2 regions of the Roseateles sp. FW301-B2 genome follow, and region 2 is predicted to be linked to the other one. Evidence: predicted binding sites of a transcription regulator. Region 2 holds the regulator's gene; the other holds the start of a gene.
The links. Region 2 encodes FNR, which switches genes on or off when oxygen is low (the NO sensors DNR and NnrR bind a similar motif). Its sites were predicted from a motif close to TTGATNNNNATCAA; they were not measured.
Positions count from the first base shown of each region.

Region 1: the regulator FNR is predicted to act here: its motif matches at 4,206-4,219, upstream of AC3WQY_RS07905 (phenylacetic acid degradation protein PaaY).

Region 1 is NZ_JBYTBE010000008.1:101,329-111,914, reverse strand. Features, by position in the region: gene mobA (molybdenum cofactor guanylyltransferase MobA) at 1-407, opposite strand, end outside; gene AC3WQY_RS07925 (hypothetical protein) at 385-741, opposite strand; gene moaA (GTP 3',8-cyclase MoaA) at 744-1,871, opposite strand; gene AC3WQY_RS07915 (carbohydrate kinase family protein) at 1,998-2,945, shown strand; gene AC3WQY_RS07910 (LysE family translocator) at 2,900-3,553, opposite strand; gene AC3WQY_RS07905 (phenylacetic acid degradation protein PaaY) at 3,582-4,193, opposite strand; gene AC3WQY_RS07900 (enoyl-CoA hydratase-related protein) at 4,350-5,165, shown strand; gene paaI (hydroxyphenylacetyl-CoA thioesterase PaaI) at 5,171-5,620, shown strand; gene paaK (phenylacetate--CoA ligase PaaK) at 5,627-6,937, shown strand; gene paaA (1,2-phenylacetyl-CoA epoxidase subunit PaaA) at 6,949-7,950, shown strand; gene paaB (1,2-phenylacetyl-CoA epoxidase subunit PaaB) at 7,971-8,276, shown strand; gene paaC (1,2-phenylacetyl-CoA epoxidase subunit PaaC) at 8,286-9,062, shown strand; gene paaD (1,2-phenylacetyl-CoA epoxidase subunit PaaD) at 9,068-9,589, shown strand; gene paaE (1,2-phenylacetyl-CoA epoxidase subunit PaaE) at 9,593-10,586, shown strand, end outside.
Region 2 is NZ_JBYTBE010000017.1:5,366-15,951, forward strand. Features, by position in the region: gene AC3WQY_RS13120 (sensor histidine kinase N-terminal domain-containing protein) at 1-311, shown strand, start outside; gene AC3WQY_RS13125 (heavy metal translocating P-type ATPase) at 408-2,678, shown strand; gene ccoS (cbb3-type cytochrome oxidase assembly protein CcoS) at 2,683-2,865, shown strand; gene ccoN (cytochrome-c oxidase, cbb3-type subunit I) at 2,907-4,346, shown strand; gene ccoO (cytochrome-c oxidase, cbb3-type subunit II) at 4,365-4,988, shown strand; gene AC3WQY_RS13145 (cbb3-type cytochrome oxidase subunit 3) at 4,998-5,174, shown strand; gene ccoP (cytochrome-c oxidase, cbb3-type subunit III) at 5,171-6,085, shown strand; gene ccoG (cytochrome c oxidase accessory protein CcoG) at 6,110-7,567, shown strand; gene AC3WQY_RS13160 (hypothetical protein) at 7,599-7,853, shown strand; gene AC3WQY_RS13165 (hypothetical protein) at 7,993-8,214, shown strand; gene fnr (fumarate/nitrate reduction transcriptional regulator Fnr) at 8,252-8,986, opposite strand; gene hemN (oxygen-independent coproporphyrinogen III oxidase) at 9,166-10,575, shown strand; gene AC3WQY_RS13180 (sulfite exporter TauE/SafE family protein) at 10,580-10,586, shown strand, end outside.

The sequences.
Region 1 (10,586 bases), on a different contig from region 2:
GGCTGGACGCGCTCGGTGACGGGCAGGGCGACGGTCGCGCCTTCGCGCTCGGCGGCCCGCAGCAGCCGAGCCGCCAGGTCCAGCGGCAGGCGTGGCGCGTCGCAGGGCACGGCCAGCAGCCAGCGCGTGCGGCAGGCCTGCAGGCCGGCCAGCAGCCCGGCCAGCGGGCCGGCATAGTCCGCGGAGGCATCGGCCAGCACCGCATGGCCATAGGCGCCATAGCGCGCCAGGTTGCGGTTGGCATTGATCAGCAGCGTGCCCACTTGGGGGCCCAGGCGTTCCAGCACATGCTCGACCAACGGCCGCCCTTGCAGGGGCTGCAAGCCCTTGTCGACCCCGCCCATGCGGCTGCCACGGCCGCCGCAGAGCAGCAGGCCGGTGATGTCAGCGGCGCTGCTGCTGGTCATCGTCGCGCGGGCTGGGCCGGTGGCTGCCGGGCGGGAAGGCGTCGCCCAGATGGGTGGGCCCCTTCATCACCGCGGTGACCCAGGCCCCCACCAGCCAGGTCAGCACCATGCTGAGGCCGAACAGGGCGGTGCCGATCGCGATGTAGTCGATCAGCAGGGCCGCGCGGGCGGCGTCGTTGTGCAGGCCGGGCTGCACGAACTGCTTGGCAAACTCGCTGCCGGCCCAGGGCAGGGCCAGGGAAGCCGCCAGCGCCCAGGCCAGGCGGCGGCGCAGGCGCGCGGTGAACCAGGCGGTGAAGGGCTCGGAGGGCAGGGGCGGCAGCGCCGGGCTCATGCTCAGCCTCCGATGTAATGCATTTCGATACGGCGCTCGCCGCGCGCCTCGCCGCCGGCATCACCCGCGTTGGCACCGCGCAGCTGCGAATAGCGGTCGCTGCGGCCGGCCCACACGCCCGCCAGCGCGCCGGCGATCTCGGCATCGCTGCGGCCCTGCTCGCGCAGCAGCGCGCGCAGGTCGTGGCCGCGGTGCGCGAACAAGCAGGTGTAGAGCTTGCCCTCGGTGGACAGGCGCGCGCGGTTGCAGTCGCCGCAGAAGGCCTGGGTGACGCTGGAGATCAGGCCGATCTCGCCCGCCCCGTCGGCATAGGCCCAGCGCTCGGCGGTCTCGCCCGGCGCGCTGGCCGAGAGCGGCTGCAGCGCGAACTCGGCCCGCAAGCGCGCCAGCAGCTCGGCCGAGGGCAGCACCTCGTCCATGCGCCAGCCGTTGCTGGCGCCCACGTCCATGTATTCGATGAAGCGCAGCACCACGCCGGTGCCGCGGAAATGCCGCGCCATGGCGAGGATCTGGTCGTCGTTGCTGCCGCGCTTGACCACCATATTGACCTTGATGGGCGTGAGGCCCGCGGCCTGCGCCGCCTCGATGCCGCGCAGCACCTCGGCGACCGGGAAGCCGACATCGTTCATGCGCTGAAACACCGCGTCGTCCAGCGCGTCCAGGCTCACGGTGACGCGTTGCAGCCCGGCATCCTTCAGGGCGCGCGCCTTCTTGGCCAGCAGCGAGCCATTGGTGGTGAGGGTCAGGTCCAGCGGCGCGCCCTCGACGGTGCGCAGGCCGGCCAGCATTTCGATCAGGCGTTCGAGGTGGCGGCGCAACAAGGGCTCGCCGCCGGTGAGGCGCAGCTTCTGCACCCCCTGGGCCACGAAGATGCGCGCCAGCCGGGTGATCTCCTCGAAGCTCAGCAGCTCGGCATGCGGCAGGAACTCGTGGTAGTGATCGAACACCTCCTTGGGCATGCAGTAGCTGCAGCGGAAGTTGCAGCGGTCGGTGACCGAGATGCGCAGATCGCGCAGCGGCCGGCCCAGCGCATCGGCCAGCAGGCCGGTGGCGGCGGGCAGCTCGCGCGGCACGGCCGGCACCAGCGCCACCAAGCGCTGGTCGATCAGGGGAATCACGCCGTCTGTCATGCGGCGGATTGTGCCCTCTGCGCTCGTCCCTGGCGGGCCTGGGGTTGGTCGGTTTTGCCCTAGATCAAGTGTGGGGCCACCTTAGAGGGGCTTGCGGTCGAGGCCGGCAGCGGGTCGAATGCGGGCATGACAGTGATTACCTCGGTCCTGCACCCGGACCTTCCCAGCTTCGTCTCCTTCGGCGAAGCACTCACCGACCTGATACGAACCGGCCCCGACACCTGGCGCTCGGTCTGCGGGGGCGCCCCGTGGAACGTGGCCGCGGCGATGTCGCGCCTGGGCGAGCTGAGCGCCTTTGCCGGCGGCATCAGCAACGATGTGTTCGGCCAGGAGCTCTGGCAGGCCAGCACCGATGCCAACCTGGACCCCCGCTTCATCCAGCAGTTCGCCAAGTCGCCGCTGCTGGCGGTGGTGCACGAGACCCAACCGCCGCAATATTTCTTCATCGGCGACGACAGCGCCGACCTGCATTTCCAGCCCGACGGCCTGCCCTCGGGCTGGCGCAGGGCCTTGCGCTGGGCGCATTTCGGCGGCATCAGCCTGGTGCGCGAGCCGCTCGCGCGGCGCCTGCTGGAGCTGGCCGAAAAGCTCAAGAGCCAGGGCAAGCGCATCAGCTTCGACCCGAACTATCGCAGCCTGATGGACTCCAGCTATGACGAGACGCTGGAGCGCATGTGCCGCATTGCCGACGTCATCAAGGTGTCGGACGAGGACTTGTGCGGCCTGTTCCGCAGCCCGGACTACCACACCGGCCTGGCCCAGATCAGCGCCTGGAACCCGCTCGCCACCGTGATGCTGACGCGCGGCGCCGAGGGGGCCAGCCTGTTCCATGCGCGCGGAGACTTCCATGCCCAGCCGCCCGCGGTGGCGGTGGTGGACACCGTGGGCGCGGGCGATGCCTCGATGGCCGGCCTGCTCTACAGCCTGATGCACCATGCCGAGGCCGCGCCCGAGCAGCATCTGCGCTGGGCGGTGGCGGCCGGCGCCGCGGCCTGCACCGCGGCCGGTGCCGCGCCGCCCAGCCTGACTCAGCTGGAACAGCTGGCGCCGCAGGTCAAGGTCTGGGCCGCCTGAGCCAGCTGCCAGAGCGCAAAACCGCCCAGGACGGCGGCGCTGAGCCGGTTCACGCGCCGCTGCCAGCGCGCGTCGAAGCGGCCGCGCAGCCGGCCCACGCCGCTGCTGAGCAGCAGCCACCAGAGCGCCGAACCGATGAACACGCCCGCCACCATCGCCGCCGGGCTGGCCGCCGCGCCGCTGCCGGCGAGCGCGCCGAAGATGGCGATGAAGGAGAAGATGGTGGCGGGGTTGGCCAGGGTCAGCAGCAGGGTGCTGCCGAAATGGCGCCAGGCCGATGCCGGCTTGCCGGCCTGGGCCGCCGCGCTGCCGACCGGCGCGCGCAGCAGCTGCAGCGCCATCCACAGCAGGTAGGCGCCGCCGCCCAGGGCCAGCGGCAGGCGCGCGGCGGTCAGCGCCTGGATCAGCGTGTGCACGCCGTAGGCGCCCACCGCGCCATAGAGGGCATCGGCCACCGCCGCCCCCAGGCCGGTAGCCAGGCCGGCGCGCGGCCCCAGTTGCAGGCTGCGCTGGATCGTCAGCAGGCCGATCGGCCCCACCGGGGCGGCGATCGAGACGCCGATCAGCAGGGCCTTGAGAAAGCTGATGAGTACAGGCGCGCCATCCATGGCCGCACTGTAAGGCTAGCGACCCGGCTCAGGCGCTCTCGCCGCGCTTGCTGGCCACCAGGGTCTGCGGCCCGCGCACCTGCAGGCGGGCGCGGCCGGGCTCGGGCGCGGCCAGCGGGCTGACCTCCTGCAGCGTGGCCCGGCAGCGCAGGGTCAGGTCTTGATAGGTCTGCGTGCCTTCCAGCTTCCAGCGCATCTCGTCCTCGCTGAGCGGGCGCATGACCTTGGCCGGCAGGCCGGCGATGAGCGACTTCTCGGGCAGCTTGAGCCCGGCGCGCACAAAGGCGCAGGCGGCCACGATGCTGTAGGCGCCCACCTCGGCCTCGTCCATCACCACCGCGTTCATGCCCACCAGGGCGTCGTGGCGCACCACGCAACCATGCAGCACCGCACCGTGGCCGATATGCCCGTTGCGCTCGACCAGGGTCTCCGAGTCCGGGAAGCCGTGGATCACGCAGCTGTCCTGCACGTTCACGCCCTCGTGCAGCACGATGCGGCCGAAGTCGGCGCGCAGCGACGCCAGCGGGCCGATATAGCAGCCCGGCCCCACATGCACGTCGCCGATCAGCACGGCCGTGGGATGGACGAAGGCGTCGGGATGGACGACGGGGATCACGCCGTCGATCGAGTAGCAGGGCATGGCTTCGCTCTCCTGATATGCGTCAAGGGTTTACCCCGACGTGAATAGGTCTTGTGTTGAATCAAGCTGGACCTTACGATCTACCGACCGGTCGGTCAAGAGTGTTTGTGACTGATCAAAGCATCTCCCTGTTCTTCGTGTTTGAGGTTTGTGCCCATGACGCTAGAAAACGCCGAGTCGCCGTTGCTGATCACCCAGGATGACGCGGTGCGCACCCTGACGCTGAACCGGCCGGCCGCCCTGAATGCCTTCACGACGCAGCTGCTCTCGATGCTGCGCACGGCGCTGGACGAGGCGGCGCGCGACGACAGCGTGCGCGCGGTGGTGATCACCGGCGCCGGCCGCGCCTTCAGCGCCGGCCAGGATCTCTCCGACGCGATGATCAAGCCGGAGTTCGAGCCCGGCGGCAAGCCCAAGGACATCGGCACCCTGTTGGACCATTACTACATCCCGCTCGCCCTGCGCGTGCGCTCCATGCCGGTGCCGGTGGTGTGCGCGGTGAACGGCGTGGCGGCCGGGGCGGGCGCCAATTTCGCGCTGGGCTGCGACCTCGTGATCGCGGCCCAGTCGGCCAACTTCATCCAGGCCTTTGCCAAGATCGGCCTGATCCCGGATTGCGGCGGCACCTGGCTGCTGCCGCGCCTGGTGGGCCGCGCCCGCGCCCTGCAGCTGGCCCTCATGGGCGAGAAGCTCAGCGCCACCGAGGCGGTGCAGATGGGCCTGATCGCCCGCTGCGTGCCCGACGCCGACCTGGCCGCCACCGCGCAGGCCGTGGCGCTGAAGCTGGCCGCCCTGCCGACGCGCGCCCTGGTGGAGACGCGCCGCGCCTTCGACGAGGCGATGAGCCTGGATTACGAAGACGCCATGAAGCTCGAGGCGGTGATGCAGAGCCATCTGGGCTTTGCCGCCGACTACCAGGAAGGCGTGCAGGCCTTCATGGAAAAGCGCGCCCCGCAGTTCACCGACCGCTGAATCCCATGACGCCTCAACAAATCGCCGAAGCGGTGCGCGACGGCATGTTCGCCAATGACCGTGCCTCCAAGGGCATGGGCATGGAAATCACTGCGGTGGCGCCGGGCGCCGCCACGCTCACCATGAGGGTGCGCGAAGACATGCTGAATGGCTTCGACATCTGCCATGGCGGCTTCATCACCACCCTGGCCGACTCGGCCTTTGCCTTCGCCTGCAACTCGTACAACGAGCTGACGGTGGCCTCGGGTTTCGCGATCGACATCGTCGCGCCGGCCCGCTTGAACGACACGCTGACCGCGGTGGCGAGCGAGATTTCGCTTGCCGGCCGCACCGGCGTCTATGACATCACCATTCGCAACCAGCAGCAGCAGCTGGTGGCCGTGTTCCGCGGCAAGTCCTATCGCATCAAGGGGAAGCCCGTGGTGCCAGGTCTTGCCTCGGGCGCTCAGGAGTAAGCCCCCATGTCCGTCAAGTCCCCCGCCCCCGGCGATCTGGAAGCCATCGAAACCGCCAGCCGCGACGAGCTGCAGGCCCTGCAGCTGCAGCGCCTGCAATGGTCGCTCAAGCAGGCCTACGACAACGTGCCGCATTACAAGGCGGCCTTCGACGCCAAGGGCGTGCACCCCAGCGATCTGAAGACCCTGGCCGATCTGGCGAAGTTCCCCTTCACCACCAAGAAGGACCTGCGCGACAACTACCCCTTCGGCATGTTCGCCGTGCCGCGCGAGCGCGTGGCGCGCATCCATGCCTCCTCGGGCACCACCGGCAAGCCGACGGTGGTGGGCTACACGCTCAAGGACATCGACACCTGGGCCGGCCTGGTGGCGCGTTCGCTGCGCGCCGCCGGCGTGCGCCCCGGCAACATCGTGCACATCGCCTACGGCTACGGCCTCTTCACCGGCGGCCTGGGTGCGCATTACGGCGCCGAGAAGCTGGGCTGCACGGTGATCCCGATGTCGGGCGGCCAGACCGAGAAGCAGGTGCAGCTGATCCAGGACTTCCGGCCCGACGCCATCATGGTCACGCCCAGCTATATGCAGGTGATCATCGAGGAGTTCGCGCGCCAGGGCCTGGACGCGCGCGACAGCTCGCTCAAGGTGGGCATCTTCGGCGCCGAGCCCTGGACCGAGGCGATGCGCCGCGAGATCGAGGGCAAGGCCGGCATCGACGCGGTGGACATCTACGGCCTCTCCGAGGTGATGGGGCCAGGTGTTGCCAGCGAATGCGTGGAGTCCAAGGACGGCCCGGTGATCTGGGAAGACCATTTCTATCCCGAGATCATCAATCCCGAGACCGGCGAGGTGGTGGCCGACGGCGAGGAGGGCGAGCTGGTGTTCACCTCGCTCTCCAAGGAAGCGCTGCCCATCATCCGCTACCGCACCCGCGACCTGACGCGCCTCTTGCCGCCCACCTCGCGCAGCATGCGCCGCATGGGCAAGATCGTCGGCCGCAGCGACGACATGCTGATCATCCGCGGCGTCAATATGTTCCCCACCCAGGTGGAAGAGCTGGTGCTGCAGGAGCCGCAGCTCTCGGGCCAGTACCAGATCGTCATCACGCGCGACGGCCCACTGGACGCGGTGGAGGTGCGCTGCGAGCTGCAGCCGGTGGCCGTCAACAGCGCCAATGTGGGCGAGATCGCCAAATCGCTGCAGCACCGCATCAAGACCCTGATCGGCGTCTCCACCAAGGTGGTGATCGGGGCGCCGGAATCGATTGAACGCACGCTGGTGGGCAAGGCCCGCCGGGTCATCGACCAAAGACCTAAGTAAGGAGTACCCGCATGTACACCCAAGCCATGAGCGTCGGCCCGCAGGAGACCGCCGCGAAAGTCCAGAGCGCCGAGGACAAGCAGCGCAGCGAGGCCTTCGAGGCGCGCATCGATGCGGGCGACTTCATCGAGGCCAAGGACTGGATGCCCGAGCATTACCGCAAGACCCTGGTGCGCCAGATCAGCCAGCACGCGCATTCCGAGATCGTCGGCATGCTGCCCGAGGGCAACTGGATCACGCGCGCGCCCACGCTCAAGCGCAAGGCCATCCTGCTGGCCAAGGTGCAGGACGAGGGCGGCCATGGCCTGTATCTGTACTCGGCGGCCGAGACCCTGGGCACCTCTAGAGACCAGATGCTGGAGGCCCTGCACACCGGCCGCGCCAAGTACAGCTCGATCTTCAACTACCCGACGCTGAGCTGGGCCGACATCGGCGTGATCGGCTGGCTGGTGGATGGCGCGGCCATCATGAACCAGGTGCCGCTGTGCCGCTGCTCCTATGCGCCCTATGCACGCGCCATGATCCGCATCTGCCGCGAGGAGAGCTTCCACCAGCGCCAGGGCTACGAGAGCCTGCTGGTGATGATGCAGAACGGCACGTCCGAGCAGAAGGCGATGGTGCAGGACGCCGTGAACCGCTGGTGGTGGCCGTCTCTGATGATGTTCGGCCCCGAGGACAAGGACTCGCCGAACTCCGAGCAGTCGATGCGCTGGGGCATCAAGCGCATCTCCAACGACGATCTGCGCCAGAAGTTCGTGGACGCGACGATCCCGCAGGCCGAGGTGCTGGGCGTGACCGTGCCGGACCCCGATCTGAAATGGAACGCCGAGACCGAGCATTACCAGTTCGGCCGCATCGACTGGGCCGAGTTCTGGCGCGTGGTGGGTGGCGACGGCCCCTGCAACCGCGAACGCCTGGCCGCCCGCGTGAAGGCCTGGGACGAGGGCGAATGGGTGCGCGAAGCCGCACTCGCCCATGCCAGCAAACAAGCCACCAAGGCGCAAGCCGCCTGAGCCCCGAGGAGCACGACACCATGAGCAACGCACAACAAGCCCCGAAGAACGAATGGCCTCTGTGGGAGGTCTTCGTGCGCAGCAAGGCCGGCCTGGACCACAAGCATTGCGGCAGCCTGCATGCCGCCGACGCCAAGATGGCCGTGCAGCTGGCGCGCGAGGTCTACACGCGCCGCCAGGAAGGCACCAGCATCTGGGTGGTGCTGTCCAGCCAGATCGTGGCCTCGGACCCGGGCGAGAAGGGCATGTACTTCGATCCGATGGAAGACAAGGTGTACCGCCACCCGACCTTCTACGAGCTGCCCGAATCCGTGAACCACATGTAAGGCAGGGCGATGAGCACTCAATCGATCAAGGTCGGCGACAAGGCCGACGTCCGCTACCTGCTGCGCATTGCCGACAGCTGCCTGATCCTCAGCCAGCGCCTGGGCGAGTGGTGCGGCCATGGCCCCATCCTGGAAGAGGATCTGGCGCTCACCAATATGGCGCTGGACCTGGTGGGCCAGGCGCGCGGCCTGTTGACCCGCGCCGGCCAGCTCGATGGCCAGGGCCACGACGAGGACCAGCTGGCCTTTCTGCGCGACGAGCGCCAGTACTTCAACCCGGTGCTGATGGAGCTGCCGCGCGGTGACTTCGCCTTCACCACGCTGCGCAACTTCGCGGTGGCGAGCTGGCTGCTGGGGCTGTGGCAGCGCCTGCAGTCGTCCAGCGATGCCGAGGTCGCGGCGATTGCCGGCAAGGCCGTCAAGGAAGCGCAATACCACCAGCAGCATGCGGCCGACTGGGTGCTGCGCCTGGGCGATGGCACGGCCGAGTCCAGGGCGCGCCTGGAAGCGGCGCTGGCCACGCTGTGGCCCTATTTCAACGAGCTGTTCGCCGACGACGCGGTGGACGCCGCCGCCGTGGGCAGCAAGCTGGGCCCGGCCTGGAGCGAGCTGAAGGCCGGCTGGCAGGCCGCGATGGACGAGATCCTCGGCGAGGCCGGCCTGGCCCAGCCCAAGGCCAGCGCCTATGTGCCGGCCGGCCGCGTCGGCATCCACAGCGAGCACATGGGCCATATGTTGGCCGAGATGCAGTACCTGCAGCGCGCCTATCCGAACGGAGTTTGGTGAGCGCCATGAGCGAGTTGCCGATCGCCAACAGCTGCGGGCGCCTCGAGGCGGCCTGGGAAGTGCTGCGCCAGATCCCCGACCCCGAGGTGCCGGTGATCTCGCTGGACGAGCTGGGCATCGTGCGCGACCTCAAGGAAACCGCCGGCGGCCTGGAGGTGGTGCTCACGCCCACCTATTCGGGCTGCCCCGCCACCGAGCTGATCCAGGACAATGTGCGCGCGGCGCTGGCCGCCTTCGGTGAGATCCAGATCACCATGCAGCGCGCGCCGGCCTGGACCACCGACTGGATCAGCGAGGCCGGCAAAGCCAAGCTCAAGGCCTATGGCATCGCGCCGCCGGGGCCGGCCGGTCCGGACCGGGCCCAGCCCGTCCGCCTGGTGCACCGCGCCTCGCTCACCAAGCTGGCCTGCCCGCGCTGCGGTTCCGAGCGCACCGAAAAGCTCTCGGCCTTCGGCTCCACCGCATGCAAGGCGCTGTACCGCTGCCTGGCCTGCCTGGAACCTTTCGAACACTTCAAGCCCATCTGAATCATGAGCCTCCACTTTCATCCGCTGCGTGTCCGCGAAGTCCGTCCCGACACCGACGAAGCCGTGATCGTCAGCTTCGATGTGCCGGCCGCCGACGCCAACACCTTCAAGTTCACCCAGGGGCAATACCTGACCCTGCGTGCCGACGTGAACGGCGAGGACCTGCGCCGCTCCTACTCCATCTGCGCCGGCATCGACGACGGCGAGCTGCGCGTGGGCGTGCGCAAGGTCAATGGCGGCAAGTTCTCCAACTGGGTCAACGCCAGCCTGAAGGCCGGCGACGTGATCCAGGTGTTCCCGCCGCAGGGCCGCTTCTTCGTGCCGCTGGACCCCAAGGCCGAGCGCCACTACCTGGGCATCGCCGGCGGCTCGGGCATCACCCCCATCCTCTCCATCATGAAGACGGTGCTGGCCAGCGAGCCGGCCAGCCGCTTCACGCTGATCTACGGCAACCGCCGCCAGGCCTCCACCATGTTCAAGGAGGAGATCGAGGATCTGAAGAACCAGTACCTGACGCGCGTCTCGCTGCACCATGTGTTCAGCGACGAGCAGGTCGATTCGCCGCTGATGGCCGGCATGCTCAACCGCGAGAAGATCGCCGAATTCCTCGGCGCCCTGGTGGACCCGGCCAGCGTCTCCGAGGCCTTCATCTGCGGGCCCTACCAGGTCAACGACGAGGCCGAGGCCGCGCTGCTGGCGGCCGGCGTGGCGCAAGAGCGCATCCATATCGAGCGCTTCGGCACGGTGGAGATGCAGCAGGGCAAGCCGGCGCCGCACGAGGTGCGTGCCGAGGACGCCGACAGCGCCCGCGTGACGCTGATCCGCGACGGCGTGGCGCGCGAGTTCGAATTCAGCAAGAGCGACCCCAGCCTGCTGGACGCTGCCGCGCGCGCCGGTCTGGAGGTGCCGTTCTCCTGCAAGAGCGGCGTGTGCTCGACCTGCCGCTGCAAGCTCGTCGAGGGGCAGGTGCGCATGGACAAGAACTTCGCGCTCGAGA
Region 2 (10,586 bases):
GCGAGGCGCTGGTGAACGTGCTGGACAACGCCCTGCGCTATGGCGGCGCCCACATCGTGCTGCGCCTGGGCGTGGTGGAGGGGCAGGCGCAGATCGACATCGAGGACGATGGCGAGGGCGTCGCGCCGCAGGATCTGCCGCGCCTCAGCGAAGCCTTCTGGCGCGGCGCGCGCGCCGACACGCGCAACGATGGCGGCACCGGCCTGGGCCTGGCGATCGCCTTTGAAATCATCAGCCGGCTGGGCGGCAGCTGGGCCGCCTTCACCCGGCCCGAGTTGCAGGGCTTTCGCATCCGCTGGCGTCTGCCCTAGGGTTTACTGGGGTGCGCTTGACATAAGTCATGACATCCGCCGTGCTTCTGCGTAGATTACGGCCTGCCGCCCGCTCCGCGGCGCCAGCCCTTGCTCATGTCCACAACCGCCGCCAGCGCCGCTCGCCCCGTCCCGGGGCTGGACGCGCTCGATGACCCCGATCTGCTTGCCAGCTATACGCAGTGGCAGACCCCGGCCGGTGGTGAGCGCATCGCCGTCTCGCAACTGCAGCTCACCGGCATGCATTGCGCGGCCTGCGCCAGCATCATCGAGTCCACCCTGACGGCCCAGGCCGGCGTGCTTTCCGCCCAGGTGAATGCGGCGGCCGAGCGCCTGCAGCTGCGCTGGGACCCGGCGCGTACCCGCATCAGCACCCTGGTGCAGGCGATTGCCGGTGCCGGCTATGGCGCCGCGCCGGATGCCGCCGCGCCGGCGCGCGAGCAGCGCGAGCGCGAGCGTCGCCAGGCGCTGTGGCGCTTGTTCGTCGCGGCCTTTCTGATGATGCAGGTGATGATGCTGGCCACGCCCATCTATGTGGCCGATCCCGGCGATATGAGCGCCGACCTGCGCCAGCTGCTGCTGTGGGGCTCCTGGGTGCTGAGCCTGCCGGTGATGCTGTTCTCGGCCGGGCCCTTCTTCAGCTCCGCCTGGCGCCAGCTGCGTGCCGGCCACCTGGGCATGGACGTGCCGGTGAGCCTGGGCCTGCTGGTGACCTTCGTCGCCAGCACCGGCGCCACCTTCGATCCGGGGGGGCTGTTCGGCCACGAGGTCTATTTCGATTCACTCACCATGTTCGTCAGCTTTCTGCTGGCCGGGCGTTTCCTGGAGCTGCGCGCGCGCCACCGCGTGGCGCAAAGCCTGGAGCAGGCGATGTCGCGCCTGCCGGATCGCGTCGAGCGCCTGGAGCCGGATGGCAGCAGCAGCCAGGTGAGCCCGCAGCGCCTGCGCGCCGGGGATCTGGTGCGCGTGTTCGCCGGCCAGGCCTTCCCGGCCGACGGGCGGCTGGAGCAGGGCGCCACCGAGGCCGACGAGGCGCTGCTGAGCGGCGAGTCGCTGCCGGTGCCCAAGCGCGTCGGTGACGAGCTGGTGGCGGGCAGCATGAACCTGCATGCACCGGTGCTGCTGCGGGTGCTGCGCGTGGGCGCGGACACGCGCTACGAGGGCATCGTGCAGCTGATGCGCAGCGCGCTGACGCAGCGCCCGCGCGAGCTGCGCATGGCCGACCGCATCGCCGGGCCGTTTCTGTGGGGTGTGCTGCTGCTGGCCGGGCTGGCGGCGCTGGCCTGGCACTTCGTGGCGCCCGAGCGCGCCATCTGGGTGGCGGTGTCGGTGCTGATCGTCACCTGCCCCTGCGCACTCTCGCTGGCCGGGCCCTCGGCCTGGCTGGCCGCCGCGGGCGCGCTGGCGCGGCGCGGCATCCTGCTGGGCCGCCTGGAAGCGCTGGAAACACTGGCGCGCGTGGACATGGTGGTGCTGGACAAGACCGGCACGCTCACCGAAGACCGGCTGGTGCTGGCGGGCAGCTGGCCGGCGCGGCCCGATGCCGCGCTGCTGGCCCAGGCGGCCGCGCTGGCGCACCATTCGCGCCACCCGATGGCGCTGGCGCTGGCGGCCGCACACCCGGTGGACGAGGCCGCCAAGGCGCAGTGGCTGGACGTGCGGGAGCTGCCCGGGCGCGGCCTGCAGGCGCGCGATGCCCAGGGCCGGCAATGGCGGCTGGGCAGCCTGGACTGGCTGGGCGCGGACCGTGCGCTGCTGCCTGAGGCGCAGCTGGCGTTCGGGAGTGAGGATGCCAAGGGCGGCGTGAGCCTGATGCTGGCCTTTGACGAGCAATTGCGCCCCGATGCCGCGGCCGCGATGCAGGCGCTGCGCGCTCAGGGCCTGCAGACCCTGCTGCTGTCCGGCGATCTGCCGGCGCGCGCCGAGCGGGTGGCGCGGCAGGCCGGCGTGCAGGCGGCGCGCGGTGGCGTCAGCCCCGAGGGCAAGCTGGCCGCGGTGGCCGAGCTGCAGGCCCAGGGGCGCTGCGTGCTGATGGTGGGCGATGGCATCAACGACGCGCCGGTGCTGGCGCGCGCCGACGCCAGCCTGGCGATGGGGCAGGGCGCCCTGGTCGCCAAGGCGCAGGCGGATGGCATCGTGCTGTCGACTCGGCTGAGCGATGTCGTGCTGGCGCGCGAGCTGGCGCTGCGCACGCGCCGCGTGATACGCCAGAACCTGGGCTGGGCCGCGGCCTACAACGCCGCCTGCATCCCCTTGGCCCTGCTGGGCTATCTGCCGCCCTGGGCCGCCGGCATCGGCATGGCGGCGAGTTCGCTGTTCGTGATCCTCAACGCGCTACGGCTCTCCCAAGAGCTGGGCAAGACCTGACACCATGGAAATCCTGTATTTGCTGATCCCGCTGTCGGTGGTGCTGGTGCTGCTGATCGTGGGCGTGTTCGGCTGGGCCATCAACAACGGCCAATTGGACGATCTGGAGCGCGAGGGCGGACGCATTCTGGAGGATGAAACCGCGGTGGTTGATGGCGATCAAGCTCGGTCGCCGCAACAACCCTAAGAATCGCCGGGTCAATTTAGAAACGTGTAAGGAGCAGCTCAATGGCTAGTGTCTCGCAACCGGCTGGGCCGGTGTATGAGGACGGCGTCGTACGCGCATTTGCGCTTGCGGCCGTCCTGTGGGGCGTGGTCGGCATGCTGGTCGGCGTCATCTGCGCCGCCCAGCTCGCCTGGCCCGAACTCAATCTGGGAATCCCTTTCCTGAGCTATGGCCGCTTGCGTCCATTGCACACGAACGCGGTGATCTTCGCCTTCGGCGGTTGCACGCTGTTCGCGACCGCCTACCACGTGGTGCAGCGCACCGGCCAGACGCGCCTGTTCGCGCCCGGCCTGGCCTGGTTCACCTTCTGGGGCTGGCAACTGGTGATCCTGCTGGCAGCGATCAGCCTGCCGATGGGCTTCACCTCCGGCAAGGAATACGCCGAGCTGGAATGGCCGATCGACATCCTCATCACCCTGGTGTGGGTCTCCTACGCGGTGGTGTTCTTCGGCACCGTCGGCACCCGCAAGATCCGCCACATCTATGTGGCGAACTGGTTCTTCGGCGCCTTCATCATCGCCGTGGCCCTGCTGCACCTGGTCAACAGCGCCGCCATCCCCGTCAGCCTGACCAAGAGCTACTCCGCCTATGCCGGCGTGCAGGACGCCATGGTGCAGTGGTGGTACGGCCATAACGCCGTGGGCTTCTTCCTGACCGCGGGCTTCCTCGGGATGATGTACTACTACATCCCCAAGCAGGCCGGTCGCCCGGTGTATAGCTACCGCCTCTCGATCGTGCACTTCTGGGCGCTGATCTTCACCTATATGTGGGCGGGCCCCCACCATCTGCACTACACCGCGCTGCCCGACTGGGCGCAATCGGTGGGCATGGTGTTCTCGCTGGTGCTGCTTGCGCCCAGCTGGGGCGGCATGATCAACGGCATCATGACGCTCTCGGGTGCCTGGCACAAGCTGCGTGACGACCCGATCCTGAAGTTCCTGATCGTCTCGCTGTCCTTCTACGGCATGTCGACCTTCGAAGGCCCGATGATGTCCATCAAGACGGTGAACGCGCTCTCGCACTACACCGACTGGACCGTTGGCCACGTGCACTCCGGTGCGCTGGGCTGGGTGGGCCTGATCTCGATGGGCTGCCTGTATCACCTGATCCCGCGCATGTTCGGCCGTGTGGAGATGTACTCCAAGCGCGCCATCGAGCTGCACTTCTGGGTCGCCACCATCGGCATCGTGCTCTACATCGCCGCGATGTGGATTGCCGGCGTGATGCAGGGCCTGATGTGGCGTGCGGTCAACCCCGACGGCACCCTGGTCTACACCTTCGTGGAAAGCGTCAAGGCCACCTATCCCTTCTATGTGATTCGCCTCGGCGGCGGTCTGCTCTATCTGGGCGGCATGCTGATCATGGGCTGGAACGTGGTGAAGACGGTGCAGGCTGGCAAGGCTCAGGCCGTGCGCATCCCCGCCGTGGTCGCCCACGCCTGAAGCAGACGGAGTCAACAAATGGCAAATACCAATCACGCCGTCGCTGGTCACGAGAAGATTGAAACCAGCAATTTCCTGATGATCGTGCTGGTGCTGCTGACGGTGGTCGTCGGTGGCATCGTCGAAATCGTGCCGCTGTTCTTCCAGCGCTCCACCACCCAGCCGGTGGAGGGCCTCAAGCCCTATACCGCGCTGCAGCTGGCCGGCCGGGACGTCTACATCCGCGAGGGCTGCTACAACTGCCACTCGCAGATGATCCGACCCTTCCGTGCCGAGACCATGCGCTATGGCCATTATTCGGTGGCCGGCGAATTCGTCTACGACCACCCCTTCCAATGGGGCAGCAAGCGCACCGGGCCCGACCTGCAGCGCGTCGGCGGCAAGTACAGCGATGAATGGCATCGCATCCACATGACCAATCCGCGCGACCTGGTGCCCGAGTCGAACATGCCTGCCTACCCCTGGCTGGCCAAGTCGAACGTCAACCCGGCCGACATGGCGCCCAAGTTCCGCGCCCTGCGCACGGTGGGCGTGCCTTATACCGACGACGACATCGCCAAGGCCGGCGATGAGGTCAAGGGCAAGACCGAGCTGGATGCGGTGATCGCCTACCTGCAGGTCATGGGCACCGCGCTCAAGTAAGGAGTGACCATGGATATCAATGACCTGAGAGCGGGATTCACCCTGCTGTCGATGCTGATGTTTGTGGGCATCGCCTTCTGGGCGTACTCCAAGCGCAATCTGCACCGCTTCGATGAGGTGGCCGCCATGCCCCTGATGGACGATGGCGAGCCAGCCGAACCCAACCTCGCAAGGAGGCCTGAATGAGTGACTTTTTCTCCAATGGCTGGTCGGTCTTCGTGGCCGGCGCCACCATCCTTGGCCTGCTGCTGTGCCTGGTGCTGTTGATCATCGCCAGCCGCCGCAAGATCATGGCCAACGACAACACCACCGGCCATATCTGGGACGAAGACCTGCGTGAACTGAACAACCCGCTGCCGCGCTGGTGGATGGGCTTGTTCGTGCTGACGGTGGTGTTCTCCGGCATCTACCTGGCCATGTACCCGGGCCTGGGCAGCACCGAGGGCAGCCTGAAGTGGACCAGCACCGGCCAGTACGAGGCCGAGCAGGCCAAGGCCCGCGCCGCACTCGAGGGTGTCTACGCCAAGTACGCGGCCATGCCGGCCGAGGCCCTGGCCAAGGACCCGCAGGCGATGGGCATTGGCGAGCGCCTGTTCGCGAACAACTGCGCCGGCTGCCATGGCTCCGATGCACGCGGCTCCAAGGGCTTCCCCAACCTGACCGATAGCGACTGGCTCTATGGCGGTGCGCATGACACCATCATCGAAACCATCAGCAAGGGCCGCAACGGCGTGATGCCGCCGATGGCCGCCGCGGTGGGCACGCCGGAAGACGTGCGCAATGTGGCCAACTATGTGCTGAGCCTGTCGGGCAGCCCGCACAACTCGATCGCGGCCCAGCTGGGCAAGCCCAAGTTCGGTGCTTGCGCGGCCTGCCATGGTCCGGACGGCAAGGGCAACCAGGCTCTGGGCGCGCCCAACCTGACCGACAAGGTATGGCTGCATGGCTGGGGCGAAGACGCGGTGATGGCGATGATCAACAACGGCAAGAACAACGTCATGCCCGCCCACGCCTCGCGCCTGAGCCCCGAGCAGGTGCGCGTGCTGGCGGCCTATGTGTGGAGCCTGTCGCAAACCACGGCCGTGGCCGCCAAGTAAGAAGTAGCAGAAAAGCAGCAACTGATGAGCAGCGAAGCCAGCGCCACGACCCAGCCCAGCCAGAGCGGTGGTGATGCCGCCGTGGAGATGGTTTCGCTCTATCAGGCACAGAAGAAGATCTACCCCCGCGCCGTCACGGGGTGGTTTGCGACCTGGCGCTGGAGCCTGGTCTGGATCACGCAGCTGCTGTTCTACGGCCTGCCCTGGTTGAACTGGAACGGCCGCCAGGCCGTGCTCTTCGACCTGGGCGCGCGCCGTTTCTATATCTTCGAACTGGTCCTGTATCCGCAGGACTTCATCTTCCTGACCGGGATCCTGCTGATCTCGGCCTATGCGCTGTTTCTCTTCACCGCGGTGGCGGGGCGGCTGTGGTGCGGCTATGCCTGCCCGCAGACCGTCTACACCGAGATCTTCATGTGGGTGGAGAAGCGCTTCGAGGGCGATCGCGCCGCACGCATGCGGCTCGACGCCGGCCCCTGGACCGCCGAGAAGCTGGCGCGCAAGGGCGGCAAGCAGCTGGTCTGGCTGAGCCTGGGCCTGTGGACCGGCTTTACCTTTGTCGGCTACTTCACGCCCATCAAGCTGCTGGGCAGCGAGGCCCTGGCCCTGAGCTTCGGGCCCTGGGAATGGTTCTGGGTGCTGTTCTACGGTTTTGCCACCTACGGCAACGCAGGCTATATGCGCGAGCAGGTCTGCAAATACATGTGCCCCTATGCGCGCTTCCAGAGCGCCATGTTCGACAAGGACACGCTGATCATCAGCTATGACGCCGAGCGCGGCGAGCCGCGCGGCGCGCGCGGGCGCAAGGCGGACCCGAAGCAACTCGGGCTCGGCGCCTGCATCGACTGCAATCTCTGTGTGCATGTCTGCCCCACCGGCATCGACATCCGCAAAGGCCTGCAATACGAGTGCATCGGCTGCGCCGCCTGCGTCGATGTGTGCAACGGCGTGATGGACAAGATGGGCTATGCGCGCGGCCTGGTGCGCTATGACACCCAGAACGGGCTGTCCCAGCACCTGACGCGCAGCCAGCTGCTGGCGCGCATGTTCCGCCCGCGCGTGCTGATCTATACCGCCATCCTTTTCGTCATCAGCGCGGCCCTGATGGCCAGCATCGCGCTGCGCACCACCTTCAAGGTGGACGTGGTGCGCGACCGCGCTTCGCTGGCGCGGCAGGTCGAGGACGGCTATGTGGAAAACGTCTACCGCCTGCAGATCATGAATGCCACCGAGCAGGAGCAGCGTTTCACGCTGACGGCCTCCGGCCTGCTGGGCCTGCGCATGCAGCCCGCGGTGGACGTCGTTGCGGTCGGACCCGCCGAGGCGCGCTGGATCTCGGTGGCGCTGCGCGTGCCGCCCGAGGTCGCGGCCAGCGAGGGCGCCGGCGCCCATCCGATCCAGTTCGAGATCCGCCGCCTCGCCAGCCCGGGCACCGACGCCGGCAGTCTGATGGAAAAATCAACCTTTGTGCTGCCGCGTTGAGCGGCGGCCCATTCATCCGAAAGAGCACGCCATGAGCAAGCAGCAAGACCTGACCCCGGCCGACAAGCCCGCCCCCTGGTGGCGCGAACGCATGATGTGGCTGGTGGTGGGCGGCCCGTCGGTGGTGATCGTCGCCTGCATCGCCACGCTGACGCTGGCGATCCGTTTCCCGGATCCGGTGATCGAGACCAAAGCCCGCCTGTCGGCCGACAGTGCGGAAGAGCAGGGCGCGGCCCTGCAGCCCGCCATCAAGGCCCGCAACCATGCGGCGACGGGCGGCCACTGACGCAGCAGACTCACAAGCCGAGGGGGCGCGTATGGGTGAAGCAGGGGACGCAGCAGGGGACGAAGCAGGGGACGAAGCAGGGGACGAAGCAGGTATTGAGCGCAGGCCAGGTGACCGGCCGGGGCTGGTGCGTTCGGCCATGTTCATCCTCTGGCCGTCCTTCTTCATGGCCGGCGTGACCGTGGCGCTGGTGTTCGCGGTGGTGGACCCCAGCGATCTGAGTTGGTTCGGCGCGGCCCCGATGGCGCTGCCGCGCGCCGCCATCTACACGCTCAGCTTCCTGATCTTCTGGCTGCTCATCAGCGCCGCATCGGCGATGTCGCTGTACCTGGCCCAGCAACAAAAAAGCCCGCCTCAGTAGCGGGCCTGGGCGGGCGTTTGAGGCTTTGCGGCCGCGCTCAGCAGGTGGTGCTGTTGACCAGCTTCTGCAGCCCCGGCTGATCCATGATGCGGATCTGGCGCTGCTTCACTTCCAGCAGCCCGTCTTCCTGGAACTTCGAGAAGGTGCGGCTGACCGTCTCCAGCTTCAGGCCCAGATAGCTGCCGATTTCCTCGCGCGTCATGCGCAGCACCAGGGCCGAGGCCGAGAAGCCGCGCGCCTGCAGGCGCTGGGTCAGGTTGAGCAGGAAGGCCGCCAGGCGCTCCTCGGCGCGCATGCTGCCCAACAGCAGCATCACGCCATGGTCGCGCACGATTTCGCGGCTCATGATCTTGTGGAACTGGTGCTGCAGATCGGTGAATTCGCGCGACAGCTCTTCCAACTGGCTGTAGGGGATCACGCAGACCTGCGAGTCCTCCAAGGCCACGGCGTCGCAGCTGTGGCGGTCATTGCTGATGCCGTCCAGCCCCAGCAACTCGCCGGCCATCTGGAAGCCGGTGACCTGGTCGCGCCCGTCTTCGGAAGACACGCAGGTCTTGAAGAACCCGGTGCGCACCGCATAAAGCGACTGGAAGGAGTCCCCGGTACGGAACAGCGTGTCGCCGCGTTCGACATTGCGGCGTGTGGCCACCAGGGCGTCCAGTTGATCCAGGTCACCCTTGGACAGGCCGACGGGCAAGCACAACTCCCGCAGGTTGCAGCTGGAACAAGCTACCTTGAAGGGCTCGATCTTGATGGCGTGGTTGGCATTCATGTGGCGAATTATGGTGGCTGGGCCCGGAGCTGGGGCGGATTCCGCACCCGATGGCGTGCCTGTGTGCATAGAGTTGAACATGATGCTCCTCAAGATTGACGCCATTCTTTCTCTATGCTCGCGCTGCAAGATTGACCCAAGTCAAACGCCCTGTCAACGGGCTTGGCACAGTACGGTCCATGGAACCAAGAGTCGCTGAACCCCTGCCAGGCATCACCGAAGACGTGTTGCGCCGCTTTGACGTTTCCGGGCCGCGCTACACCTCCTACCCGACTGCCGACCGTTTCGTCGAGGCCTTTACCACCACCCAATACCGTCAGGCCCTGCAACAGCGGGCCCAGGGCGGCGTGGTGGGCGGCGGCGCGCCGCTGTCCATCTATGTGCACATCCCCTTCTGCGAGTCGGTCTGCTATTACTGCGCTTGCAACAAGGTCATCACCAAGCACCATGAGAAGGCGGCCGAATACCTGGACGCGCTGGTCACGGAGATGGACCTGACCCTGGCGGATCTCGGACGCACCCAGTCGGTGTCGCAGCTGCATCTGGGCGGCGGTTCACCGACCTTCCTCAGCGATGCGGAGCTGACGCGCCTGATGGACGACATTCGCAGCCGCTTCAAGCTCGCGCCCGGTGCCGAGATCTCGATCGAGGTGGATCCGCGCACCGTCACCAACGAGCGCCTGCAGCATCTGCGCGGCCTAGGCTTCAATCGCCTGAGCTTTGGCGTGCAGGACTTCGACCCGGCGGTGCAGAAGGCCGTGCATCGCATGCAGAGCTACGAGAGCGTGGAAGCGTTGATGATCCAGGCGCGTGCCCTGGGCTTCGAATCCACCAATGTGGACCTGATCTACGGCCTGCCGCAGCAGACGCCCGAGTCCTTCGCCCGCACCATCGCCCAGGTGGCGGCGCTCAAGCCGGACCGCATCGCGCTGTATGGCTACGCCCATCTGCCGCAGCGCTTCAAGCCGCAGCGCCGCATCGACGCCGCGCTGCTGCCGGTGGCGGCCGACAAGCTGCACATGCTGTCGGGCGCGCTCGGCGGCTTTGTCGGCCACGGCTACACCTATATCGGCATGGACCATTTCGCCCTGCCCAACGACAGCCTGGCGGTGGCCAAGCGCCAGGGCAGGTTGCACCGCAACTTCCAGGGCTACAGCACCCAGCCTGATTGCGACCTGATCGGCCTGGGCGTTTCCGCCATCGGCCGCATCGGCGCCACCTACAGCCAGAATGCCAAGACCCTGCCCGAGTACTACGACGCGCTGGCCCATGGCCAGCTGCCGATCGAGCGCGGCCTGGCCCTGTCGCGCGACGACCTGGTGCGGCGCGCCATGATCATGGCGCTGATGTGCCAGGGGCGGGTGGAGTTCGAGTCCATCGAGCTGGCGCATCTGATCAAGGTGCAGGACTACTTCGGCCCCGAGCTGGAGCGCCTGCGCGCCATGGCCGATACCGGCCTGGTGCTGGTGGAGCCCAGCGCGATCCAGGTCACCGCCATGGGCTGGTACTTTGTGCGCGCCGTGGCCATGGTGTTCGATCGCTACCTGAGCGCCGACCAGACGCGCGCCAAGTTTTCGCGCATCATCTGACCCCATGTTGG